Regions from separate parts of the Pectobacterium actinidiae genome, predicted to be linked through region 2. Evidence: predicted binding sites of a transcription regulator. Region 2 holds the regulator's gene; each other region holds the start of a gene.
What was found. The regulator Fur, encoded in region 2, represses iron uptake genes when iron is present. The targets are predictions, from matches to a motif close to ATAATAATGAGAACNACTATCAA.
Positions count from the first base shown of each region.

Region 1 (3,191 bases), 910 kb from region 2:
CGTAAACGTGCTGTGTTACGTGTATTGCTGACCCACTCGGTTTATTGCTGTGTAGCCTGTACCGTTTGGCGTGCGGCCATCTTTCGGCTGCGTTCAGCCAATTGCGGAATTAAGCGCATTGTCAGCAGCATGGCGGCTAGCGCAAATACGGTGCTGGCGATGGCGAGCTGCGAGAATCCGTTAATTTTTCCCTCAACGGAGGTGCTTAGATAAGCGGCAGAAGCAACGCTGGCAAGCCCTGATGCCACGTTGGCTGCGGTTCCCTGATAGGACATGAACGCGGCGCGCTGATGCGGCAGCGGAATACCTGCGGTAATTGCCAGCGTGCTGCTGGAGCGGGCTGCACTGAGCGCCATGAACAGGGTGAACACCAGATACAGGGAAAGTGAAAAAGGCAAAACGAAACCGCAGAGAATTACAACGGCCAGCAGCAGCGTCGTGACGACAATCGTCCGGCTGGCATATCCTCGATCCAACAGATTGCCGCACAGTTGCATGGTCACCATACTTGCCAGCCCACCGCAGAGATAAAGCAGGGAAATATCATCCCGCGGGAAAGCCAGATTGAACTGAAAGTAGTTGGAAAAATGGGGAATCAGCAGGAAATGCCCGAACATTTGCAGCGAAATGACCGTCAGCCCCAACAGGAAAAGGGGGGATGCTAACAGATCATGTAATACAGACGTGGGTGCCGTGGTGGGCGAAACACGACTTTGCTGAACCCGGTGCGTGGGTGGCATGGAAGGAAAGAGGCACAGCACCAACAACACCAGCAACAGGCCGCCGAGGCCGAAAATATAAAACGGTGCTTGCCAGTTAATACGGTGAGCCAACTCCAGCGACAGTGGCATGATGACGATGGCCGCAAGTGAAAAACTCATGCCGACATAGGCCAACTGCTTTCCACGCTCGTTGGCTGGCACAATATCGACCACCGCCGCCATTAAGACCCCGGATGCTGGCCCAGCCACGCAGCCCGCCAGAATAAACAACACTAAAAGATGGGTTTGGCTGGTGGCAAACATGCAGGCTGCCGTCAGGCCAAAACGCAGCGTTAGCAGCACGATTAGAGCATGTTTACGGTTAAATCTGTCCAGATAGGGAGCGGCGAGGAAGCCGACAATGGCGGAGGCAAACGTTGCACCGCCGCTAATGTAGCCGATGTTTTTGGCATCCATAGACAGTGCGCTGATGAAATCGGGGCCTAGCGGCATCACCATCATCAGGCTACCGAGGGAAAGCATGTTAATGAGCAGCGCCAGATGCACAACGGATCGGGTGTGCGGGCGGTACATGCTTTCATCCATGACGGGCTCACATTTAGACATGATTAGTAAAATATTTGCGCAGTCTAGCGCAGCTTAATTTTTCTGACAATGAATGATAAGTATTTTCATTATCATTTGTGATGTGGGTTTTATAATCAATACATTCTCGTTGCTAACCATTATCCGTTATGAAACATGCACAAAAAAATTGATTAACATCAATATAACCCCTAATTAATCGGAGTGAATAACCATTCTGTGGAAGGATTGACCGAACACGTTACTTCAGTGTAATTTAACTGCGCTTAATATAAATGATAATGATTTTAATAATCATTGGTATTTAATTTGCGAGCGCAGGAGCCGTCTTGTGGATACACTGATTACAGAAGCTGAAACATTTAGCGGGCTAACTTACTCTGAACAGACCGCTTTTTTATATGCATCGGAACACCGTAGCCTGTCTACTTCCGGCTTATTCGAACGTATTTCGTCCCCTGTTTGTGCTCAAGGCTCTCACGATGACGGGCTTAGTCCTGCAATCGCGCAGGCGTTCCAACGGGCGCGTCAGGCAGGGCAGTCGCTGCCTATTGTGGTGGGGGCCATTCCCTTTGATACTACGCAACCGTCTTGTCTCTATATCCCTGAAAGTTATACCGTTACGACGAAATCTGAACTTGTCAGCCGTGCCCGTAAGCACACGGCGGCGGGCCCTACCGCACTAACGTTAAACAGCGTCCCGAACGAATGTCAGTTTAAGTCCATCGTGGCAAAGGCCGTTGAGCGGTTCCGCCATGGTGAACTGAGCAAAGCGGTGCTGTCACGCATTCTGGACATTGAGCTGACGAGCCCCGTTAAGGCGCAAACGATCCTCAATAACCTGATGGTGCAGAACGCTGGCGGATACCACTTCTCCCTGCCGCTGCCGGATGGTTCGGTGTTGCTGGGTGCAAGTCCGGAACTGCTAGTGCGCAAGCAGGGGAACGTCATTGTCTCTAATCCGCTGGCGGGATCGGCGCGACGGATGAACGATGAGCATCTGGATTACCTGAACAGCCAGCGCCTGCTGAATTCTGGCAAAGACAAGCACGAACATAAGCTGGTAGTGGATGACATCCGCCAACGCCTGATGCCGCTGTGTTCGTCATTAACGATTCCATCAGGTCCTTCGTTGATGCACACCGCTTCCATGTGGCATTTGTCTACCGCTATCCGCGGTGAACTGGCGAACCCGGAGATGACGGCGCTTCAAATCGCCTGTCAGCTCCATCCTACCCCCGCACTGTGTGGCTTCCCCACGCAGGAAGCGCGCCAACTGATTGCTGAACTGGAACCGCACGATCGCGGCGTATTCAGCGGCATTGTCGGCTGGTGTGATGCCAACGGCGATGGCGAATGGGCGATAGCCATTCGCTGCGGCACGATCAAAAACAATAACGTCCGCCTGTTTGCTGGTGCGGGTATTGTTGAGGCGTCAGTCCCCGAGGATGAATGGGCTGAAACCGCCGCCAAATTAAACACGATGTTGAATGCGTTTGGGCTTAACTCAGGTGTGGATGGACTATGAGCATTGAATTTACGCCCTGGCCGGAGGAACTGGCACAGCGTTATCGCGACAAGGGGTACTGGGTTGGCCTGCCGCTCACGGATGCCTGGGAACGTCACCTGTCGACGCAACCTGACGCCGTTGCGGTCGTGTGTGGCGAGCGTCAGTGGAGCTATCGGGAGCTGGATCGACAGTCCTCCGCGCTGGCATCGCGCCTGACGGAAAGCGGCCTGCGCTGCGGCGACACGGCGCTGGTGCAGTTACCGAACGTGGCAGAGTTCTATCTGACCTTTTTTGCCTTGCTAAAAATGGGCGTCGCACCGGTAAACGCCTTGTTCAGCCATAACAAGCTGGAGCTGCTGTCGTATGCTACGCAG
Region 1 is NZ_JRMH01000001.1:296,022-299,212, forward strand. It holds gene KKH3_RS01330 (MFS transporter) at 42-1,295, opposite strand; gene KKH3_RS01335 (isochorismate synthase) at 1,639-2,835, shown strand; gene KKH3_RS01340 ((2,3-dihydroxybenzoyl)adenylate synthase) at 2,832-3,191, shown strand, end outside.
Region 1: the regulator Fur is predicted to act here: its motif matches at 1,381-1,403, upstream of KKH3_RS01335 (isochorismate synthase).

Region 2 (3,191 bases):
TGAGGCTGAAGCCCGCCCAACCAACTTTATCCGTCAGATTATCGATGAAGATCTGGCGTCCGGTAAACATGAGCATATTCAGACGCGTTTCCCGCCAGAGCCGAACGGCTATCTGCATATTGGGCATGCAAAATCTATTTGCCTGAATTTTGGTATCGCGCGTGACTATCAGGGGCAATGCAACCTGCGTTTTGACGACACCAATCCGGTAAAAGAAGATATCGAGTACGTTGAGTCGATCAAACGTGACGTCGAGTGGCTGGGTTTTTCATGGAGCGGCGACGTTCGTTATTCTTCTGATTATTTCGATCAACTACATGCCTATGCGGTTGAATTGATTAGTAAAGGGCTGGCTTACGTCGATGAGCTGACGCCTGAGCAGATTCGTGAATACCGTGGTACGCTGACGGCACCAGGCAAAAACAGCCCTTATCGCGACCGTACCGTGCAAGAAAACCTGGCGCTGTTTGAAAAAATGCGCAACGGCGGGTTTGCGGAAGGGACGGCCTGTTTACGTGCAAAAATCGATATGGCATCGTCTTTTATCGTGATGCGCGATCCGGTGTTGTATCGTATTAAATTTGCCGATCATCACCAGACGGGCAACAAGTGGTGCATCTATCCGATGTATGACTTCACCCACTGCATTTCCGATGCGCTGGAAGGGATCACGCATTCACTGTGTACGCTGGAATTCCAGGATAACCGCCGTCTATATGACTGGGTGCTGGATAACATCACTATTCCTTGCCACCCGCGTCAGTACGAATTCTCCCGCCTTAATCTCGAATACGCGATTATGTCCAAGCGTAAGCTGAATCAGCTGGTTGTGGAAAACGTCGTTGAAGGATGGGACGATCCGCGTATGCCGACCATCTCTGGTCTGCGCCGTCGTGGTTACAGCGCGTCATCTATCCGTGAGTTTTGTGTGCGTATCGGCGTAACGAAGCAGGATAACAACGTGGAAATGGCCGCGCTAGAGTCCTGTATTCGTGATGACCTGAATGAGAATGCTCCACGTGCAATGGCGGTGTTGGATCCGGTCAAAGTCGTAATCGAGAATTTGCCAGCTGAGCACGAAGAATTTGTCGCGATGCCAAACCATCCGAACAAGCCGGAAATGGGCTCACGTCAGGTCGCATTCAGCCGCGAAGTTTACATCGATCGCGCTGACTTCCGCGAAGAGGCCAACAAACAGTACAAGCGTCTGGTGCTGGGTAAAGAAGTGCGTCTGCGTAATGCCTATGTGATCAAAGCTGAGCGTATTGATAAAGATGAGCAGGGCACCATCACTACGATCTACTGTAGCTATGATGCGGAAACGCTGAGCAAAGATCCGGCTGACGGCCGTAAAGTGAAAGGTGTTATCCACTGGGTTTCTGCGGCACACGCGGTACCAGCAGAATTCCGCTTGTACGATCGCCTGTTCAGTGTGGCAAATCCAGGGGCGGCGGAGGATTTCCTGTCGACGATTAATCCAGATTCACTGAAAATTACGCAAGGCTTTGTGGAAGCGAGCCTGACGCAGGCGGAAGTAGAGAAAGCGTATCAGTTTGAGCGCGAAGGCTATTTCTGTGCGGACCGCGTTTACTCCAGTGCCGAGCATTTGGTGTTTAACCGTACGGTTGGACTGCGAGATACCTGGGTAGGCTAAGGCCACGGGTAAGAAGACAAAAATAAAACCGCCTTGGCGGTTTTATTTTTTTATGCGGTCGATTTATTTATCGCGTGGAATCGTGCAGGGTTTCATCCTCTCGGCAATCCCCTTCACTGCAATGCCCATAGAGATACAGACTGTGGTTGGACAGTTTGATGCCGTGTCTTTCTGCGATCTCACGCTGACGCGCTTCGATAGACTCATCGCGGAATTCAATGACTTTGCCACAGTCGAGGCAAATTAAGTGATCGTGATGATGCTGCTGCGTCAATTCAAAGACGGATTTTCCACCTTCGAAGTTATGACGAGTGACGATACCCGCATCATCAAACTGGTTGAGTACGCGATAGACGGTAGCAAGACCAATCTCTTCGCCCATATCAATCAGTTTCTTATATAAATCTTCCGCACTGACGTGATGGCAGACAGGGTCCTGTAACACTTCCAGTATTTTCAGTCTTGGAAGAGTGACTTTCAGGCCGGCCTTCTTTAATGCGGTGTTGTTGTCAGTCATGCGGGTTTAATCCTGTTGCTTACTTATCAATGGAGGCTGCCTAGCCTATGACATCGGTCGGCTCAAAAAATGCAAAAGCGTCTCAATTATAGAACCGCGCATACAAAATGAAAACAAGCGAATGTTAACAATATTGTCCCTATTCACACTATTGGTATACAACGCAATTCGTTGTTGGTGAATGAGGAAATGATGATGCACGTACAAAGCCGATGGGATTATTGTACAGGTTTACTGATAGAAGTTAAAAAAATGTATCAATTATTATGAAAGGTTTTACCTATCAATACTGTTTTGGCTCTGATAGCGCTTATCAGAGCCAAAATGGCTTAGCCAACCAGCTCTTTCAGGTTCAGCTCATCGCTGATCTGGTTCACCCACGTTGTCACGCGTTCGCTGGTCAGTTCAGGCTGACGATCTTCATCGATAGCCAAGCCGATGAAGTGATTGTCGTCGGCGAGTCCTTTAGAGGCTTCAAAGTAATAGCCCTCTGTTGGCCAGTGACCGACAATCGTCGCGCCGCGTGGCTCAATAATGTCACGGATGGTGCCCATGGCATCACAGAAGTATTCTGCATAGTCTTCCTGATCGCCGCAGCCAAACAGAGCAACCAATTTTCCTGTGAAATCCACTTCTTCCAACGACGGGAAGAAGTCATCCCAATCGCACTGAGCTTCACCGTAATACCAGGTTGGAATACCCAGCAGCAGAATATCGAAACCTTCGAGATCTTCTTTGCTGCTTTTAGCGATGTCATGAACATCAGCAACGTTGGTGCCTAACTGCTGTTGAATCGTTTTGGCGATGTTTTCAGTGTTGCCAGTATCACTGCCAAAAAATATTCCGATGAGTGCCATGAATTGAATAACCTCTTGATTCCTAATGGTATGGTGTAATATTTCACCCACTTATCTGTTAATAATAACAGACACTCACATCGGGAGAAACTCGTATCGGTAAGGATGCGTAAATCAAGAGTATGTGAAATGCGAAGGTAAGTAAGAAAACGAAAACATCCCT
Region 2 is NZ_JRMH01000001.1:1,209,008-1,212,198, forward strand. It holds gene glnS (glutamine--tRNA ligase) at 1-1,654, shown strand, start outside; gene fur (ferric iron uptake transcriptional regulator) at 1,722-2,171, opposite strand; gene fldA (flavodoxin FldA) at 2,501-3,028, opposite strand.

Region 3 (3,191 bases), 1.1 Mb from region 2:
TTTTCGGTAAACGTGCGCAGCGCAAGGCTTTCTGCGCCGTCATGAGTCATCTCACTCATTTATCTCACTTCCCTCACATCGCGGCGCGATGGTTACGCTTTCCGGCACGCCATAGCGGCGGTATGTTTGGCGGGAATAGTACCTTATCTGATGAGGTGATGTCACAGAGAACAATCTCACAGAGAACCGCGCTGCGGCTCCACATTCGTTATGGCCGATGTGAATCCGACGATTGCCAGAGAAGGTGGCTAGCGGTAGCGGTGAACGCTCGGATGATCTGCGGTAATCGTTTCGCCATATACGGATATTGACGATTGATCGGGGCGCAGCATGGGTTTCCCCTTCAGACCCAGCAGAATACGCTCAACGGCGGCACCAAAAGATGCACCTTCAAACCAGAATGCCTCATGGATAAAACTCATCCCGTAACAAGCGCCCTCGCAGTCCATCAGCAAAGCCGCGTGTGAATGATGGGTCTCGCCGATCAGAATCAGCGTCGTATTCAGAATACCTTGCCACTCGAGCAGCGTGTCATCTTCCTGCAAATCCTCACTGCCGCCAAAAATAATGTCACCGCTGGCGCACTCTTTTCCTGCACCGCTCAGCCCAACCGTTAGCCCGCCGAACGCATGCAGGATGGCAGCAGCCGGATGGTTCTCCGGCACAAACGGCGGGATTGGTTGCTCGCCGGCACGTGGCAAGCCTGCCGCCTGAAACAGTGGAAGAACAGATTCGGGTATTTCAATCGGCATCGTGAGTCATCTCGCGGTGGCAGTGAAGGAAGACGTCAGCGTGTATTTCGCCGTCGCTGGCGGATACGCGTATTGTATCAACCATCAAAACAGCGCACGGCTAGCGATACGGCTATTCACCCTTTCCATAAATGCCAATCACGTGACGAGCATGAAACGTCACACTCTGGCCGCACTGCACGCAATCACTTCCCTTCGGGTCATTATCTAAAACACCTTCGTAAAGCGTCTCGTGCTTTTTCGTCACGTTGACCCACATTCTTTCCACCGATAGATCATCAGCGCCAGCGGTCTCTTCCATACGGAAGATCAATTTAACAAAATCGCCAGGCACCAATGACTCACGTACTGCTTTGTCCGGGATCCAGAATGAATCTGGGTGCTCGCGGTTAAGCGCTTCGCCATCGTCCAGCTCGTAGTGATCGGTTTCATAAGTCGGCAGTTTCATTACACCTCATTGATACATAACGTATACGCGGTCACTTCATCATTAATAGAGAACATACCGTTTCATTAAGAATTATTCATCTTCATTGCAACAACAAATGATAATGCTTAGCATGTTGATAATAATTATCATTTCCACATGATAATTAATGTTATACGTCGTTTTGCATTTCCTTTGCAGACGTTAGCTACCAGCACGCCATATTTCCCCCAACGCCGCTGGCCAGAACAACCTTATAGCAGAGTATCATTATGTTAATTAACAAGAATTTAAATAAAATTCTTCTCACCGGCATCTTGACTGGCGTCGCACTGAACAGCATGGCAGCGGATAGCACCACGAGCAACAACACACTCAGCGAGAAGAATCCAGACACGTCGGCGGCAAAAACGGGACAGACCGACGATGTGATGATCGTTAATGCACCCAAAATCGAGAAAAAAGCGGGTTCGAGTACGACGCTAACTGCCGCAGATATGCAAAAAGAAGGCGGCAATAATTTTGGCACCATCATGCGTTATCAACCTCTGGTGAGCGCAACGGGTTCCAGCGGTGGCAGTAATACAGGGAAAAGCGGCTTCGACCGCGGCGGTTACACGGGCTACAACATTCGCGGCATTGAAAGCAACCGTGTGGCGATCGATACCGATGGTATCGCCCTGCCCAATGCCACAGGCCGTAGCTACGCCAGCCGTGCCGGATTCAATACGTTCGGTATGGGGCGCGACTATATCGATCCTTACGTGTACAGCAGCGTCGATATTGAGTCAGGCGTCACCTCCGCCGAGAATACGATCAACGCACTCGGAGGCAGCGTCTCCTTTCGACCAAAATCTGCTGATGATTATCTGAAAGCGGGCAAGCAGGATTACTTCGGTTTCCAGAGTGACTACGATTCCGCCAACCATGGTTGGCATAACGGCATCACCGCCGCAGGCGGTGATGCCGAGCTACGCGGCGTTGTCGTACTCAGCCGCCGTGACGGCCAGCAAACGCGTAATAACAGCGACGAGGTAGCCGCTTACCCCGCCAACTGGCACTCTAACGCCATTTTGGCATCCGGTATTTGGCAGGCCAATGACGAGCATCAGCTCACCGGTACGCTGGATTATTACCATAAAACCAATCATACCCATTATGACTACTGGGGTAGTCTGCCAAACGACAACAACACCATTTACGGCACGGCGCAACAGAGCAGCGAGACACGCCGCTGGACCGCCAGCCTGAAAGATCGCTGGACGCCCGTCAACAACACGCTGGTCGATCTGGTTGATAGCCGCATTTACTTCCAAAACAGCGAATCACACGACAACACCTGGCTACCAGCAACCACCGGGATGGCGGCGGCAGATAGCCATCGGGTCTATTCTGACTACAACGTCACCACCTACGGCTTTGATACGCATATGGTGAAAAACTGGGATCGCCACGAATTCAGTTGGGGTCTAAACGCCAGCCAAAGCAAAACAGAACGCCCGTTCAGGCAATCGCCTAACCAGACCGGCGCCAATAACATCATGCAGCCTGAAGCCGATAGCGATAGCTATACCGTGGGGGGCTTCGTACAGGATACGATGACGTGGGATCTGGCGGGGCACGCTTTCTCGGTTGTTCCTGCCGTGCGTGCTATTCATCAGCGCACCAAACCGACCAATACGGTTCGCCTGAGCGGTGACGGCAGTGTCATCAGTGAATCTGATGTCAACAAACTGTACGGCAAAGCCAACAGTGATACGCAAGTCCTGCCTTCTCTGAGCTTCCTCTATGACATCACTCCGACGCTGACAACCTATGTGCAGTACCGTCGCGGCGCGCAGTTCCCGGATGCCAGCCAGCTTTATGGCAGCACCAACCTCGACGCCAACTATGCCGGACCGTTCCAGTATGCCTTTATCGGCAATAGCGACCTCAAAACGGAAACCAGCAACAACGTAGAGTGGGGCTTAAAAGGTGAAGCGACGGAGGGAATCACGTTCCGCACCGCGCTG
Region 3 is NZ_JRMH01000001.1:111,650-114,840, reverse strand. It holds gene parC (DNA topoisomerase IV subunit A) at 1-59, opposite strand, end outside; gene KKH3_RS00530 (SUKH-3 domain-containing protein) at 249-752, opposite strand; gene KKH3_RS00525 (DUF2314 domain-containing protein) at 865-1,200, opposite strand; gene KKH3_RS00520 (TonB-dependent receptor domain-containing protein) at 1,452-3,191, shown strand, end outside.
Region 3: the regulator Fur is predicted to act here: its motif matches at 1,316-1,338, upstream of KKH3_RS00520 (TonB-dependent receptor domain-containing protein).

Region 4 (3,191 bases), 2.6 Mb from region 2:
CTGCGACCACTGCTGCTCAGCGACCCCACGCTGCCCGCTTCGGTTGTCGTCTGCGTGTTCGACACCGGATCCGTCATCTTCTGTTCGTTCCATTCAACCCCAAACGTGAGCACCTGATCGACCCACAGATTCAGCGGAAGATTGACCTCGTTGTGCGCGGTAAAATTATCCAGTTTGATGGTGCCGTATTGGTTCGGATTATTGGTATCAAAAATACCTTCTAAGCCGCCGGACAGCCCCTCAAGAATACGGGTATTGTGCGTACGTTCATATTGCAGATACGACGTAGAACTGACGCCGCTGTCCCAGTAGCCGCGATGCGTAACCGCAAAATTCTGGCGGTACATGCGGTTAGTTTCCTTGCCATAATTACTGACAACCAGCGCGTTAGTGTTGGTGTTTTGCGAATCACCCGCATAGATATTGCCCTGACGGCTGTAACCCGTTTCAAACTCCAGCGACTGTTGCTCGGTCATATCCCAGCGCAACAGACCGTTGATATCCTTATTACGCACCCCTTCGCGCCCGGAAGGCAGTGAAGCTGACTGATTACCTGCGCGTGCAGACTGATGCCCTTCGTTAATATCGCGTGCATCGGCCTCGGTTTTATTCAGGTTACCATACAGACGGAAGCTCAGGCTGTCGGTCAGGCCGCCCATCAGGCTGAAATCGGTACGCTTGGTGGCGCCTTCCGAGCTATGCTCCGGCGCGTTCAGGTAGGTGTTCCAGGTGCCGTGCCATTCCTGCGTCGGCTGTTTGGTGAGGATGTTGACCACACCGCCCGCCGCACCGTTACCATAGCGTGCCGCCGCCGGGCCGCGCAGCACTTCAATACGCTCAACCATGTCGGCAGGCACCCAGTTGGTGTCACCACGGGTATCGCGCTCGCCGCGCCAGCCGTAACGCACAGCGGTACGGCTCGATACAGGTTTGCCATCCACCAGAATCAGCGTGTTTTCCGGTCCCATACCACGGATATCGATCTGGCGATTGTTACCGCGCTGGCCGCTGGTTGAGTTACCAGACAGATTAACACCCGGCATAGTGCGAATCAGATCTGACAGATCGTTAGCAGGCGGACGCTTGCTGATATCCTCAGCCGTAATCACCGACACGCCCGGAGCCTGACGGGTTTGCTCAGCGGCCGTCACCACCATCGTATCGCCCGACGCTTTATTTTCGGCCTGATTCTGCACCTGAGGGGCAGGTTCTGTTGAAGACGTCGTCGAGGTTTGCGCCGCACTCAGAAACGATGTCATCCCGCAGCTAACGCCAATGAGCGTCGCCAGATAACGACGCGATTGTGGTAGTTTCATCAAAATTATCCTGCCCTGTAAGAAATGAATAAGTAGCCTGAAAAAGGATCAACATCGCAGCCGGTACAGCGACACCTAAACGACAATCAGCAAACGCGCTGAATAATGGCGGAGATAAAACGCGCAGACGTGGCGGTTATCGGGAGAGAAGCGTCATGCCAACGGGCATCACGTTGTGTTGTTATGAAATGCTGTGTGTAATCAATCAGCCCTTTTCTCCGCATGGCCGGAAATGGAAAATGCATTTATCGTACAATGTGATGTTCCCAACGAAAAATGCTATTGAGAAGTATTTGCATTACCATTTTGGCGCGGTCATTGTTACATTTGTCATTCAGGACGGGGTTTGCTCTAGCAGCAAAATGTTTTGCCAAAGCATCAAAATGGAAGGCGCAGGTCGAAGGGTTTAATCAGATAGGTAATCACGTGCGCAGCTTCACTCAATCATCAAAGCCGATCTATAAAGATCATATCGTTCAGCAATCGAGCCTGGTTGCGAACAATTACCGTTTTATCGGCCCTCGGCTGATCGATAACACGCCAGTGCTATTTGGGTCGTTCACTGTCATGCAGCTCAACCCGCATCTGATCCTGCATACCGCGGATGTGATTAATCGCCACAACATGAAAACCCAAAACCTGCTGGATGGCGCGATCAAGCTAGCCATCGTGGTGAGTGGCAATGCGCATATCTCATTTGGTCATCAGGAACTGCATCTGGGAGAGAACCAGCCCGCCTCGCTGATTACGCTGACAGAGCCGACGATGTTTACCCGTATCGGCAAGCGTGATGAATATGAAAGGACGATTACGCTGACGTTCGACAGGGAATGGCTGTACGGCAATATGATGGATACCGTTGGCGACTGGCAGGCCATCCACGATTTCACGCAGACTCATCTGGCGACACACCTGTGGACACCGTCCCGACAGGCGCTGGCGATTGCCTTACAAACGCTGGACGCAGAACCTTGTCAAACACCGCTCCAGCGCCTTTATCTGGAAATGCAGTGTATGAGCCTGATTATCGAGGCGTTTACTTCATTAACCGCCAGCGTGGCGCAGGAGAAAAGCAGCGGTGTCACCCTGCGCAGCTACCATCGCATTCAACAGATCAAAGAGATGCTGGAAAGCGGCAGCGCCGATAATCTATCGATGAGCGAAATCGCCAAAAGCGTCAACATGAGTGAAAGCACGTTGCAGCGCCATTTCCGTCAAACGTTCAATATGAGCGTTTTTGAATACCTGCGTAACTGCCGTTTGCAGCGTGCCATGCTGGCCTTGCAGAAAGATGGCATCGGTATTGCGCAAGCGGCCAGCATCGCCGGTTACAACAGCCCAGCCAACTTTGCCACCGCCCTGCGCCGTGCATTCGGTATTACGCCGGGTCAGTTAAAAGACCGCTTCTGATATTGAATCACTAATAACCAAATGAAATTTGTTATTCCATCTGGTTATTAATCGCCACTCAATAATGCGCAGTAAATTAGTGCTTTTATGCCAGCGACACATGACGACTCATGATCAATCAGACTGATATCACCGCAACGCTTGCCCACTACATCATCCATAGCGAACCCAATCGAGAAGCGATTGATGCCGCCCGTGAAGGCGTAACCGATTTTATCTCCACCGCGCTCCCTATCACGCAGGGAGCCATTGCCGATAGCGGGCTCGCACCGTTAAAGCAGGTTTTCAGCGGTACGGACAGCCTGACGCGTAGTCTGATACTGGGTTATGCCGGTCACGTACTGGACTTTGACGATTATCATCCGGCGTTTCGTGGTCACCCCAGCACCGTTATTCTCCCCGCGCTGTTTGCGCTTGCCGCAGAAGCATCATCCGTGACGGAAGAGTCCTTTTTGACGGCATACG
Region 4 is NZ_JRMH01000001.1:3,804,282-3,807,472, forward strand. It holds gene KKH3_RS16390 (TonB-dependent siderophore receptor) at 1-1,316, opposite strand, end outside; gene KKH3_RS16395 (helix-turn-helix transcriptional regulator) at 1,743-2,726, shown strand; gene KKH3_RS16400 (MmgE/PrpD family protein) at 2,837-3,191, shown strand, end outside.
Region 4: the regulator Fur is predicted to act here: its motif matches at 1,593-1,615, upstream of KKH3_RS16390 (TonB-dependent siderophore receptor).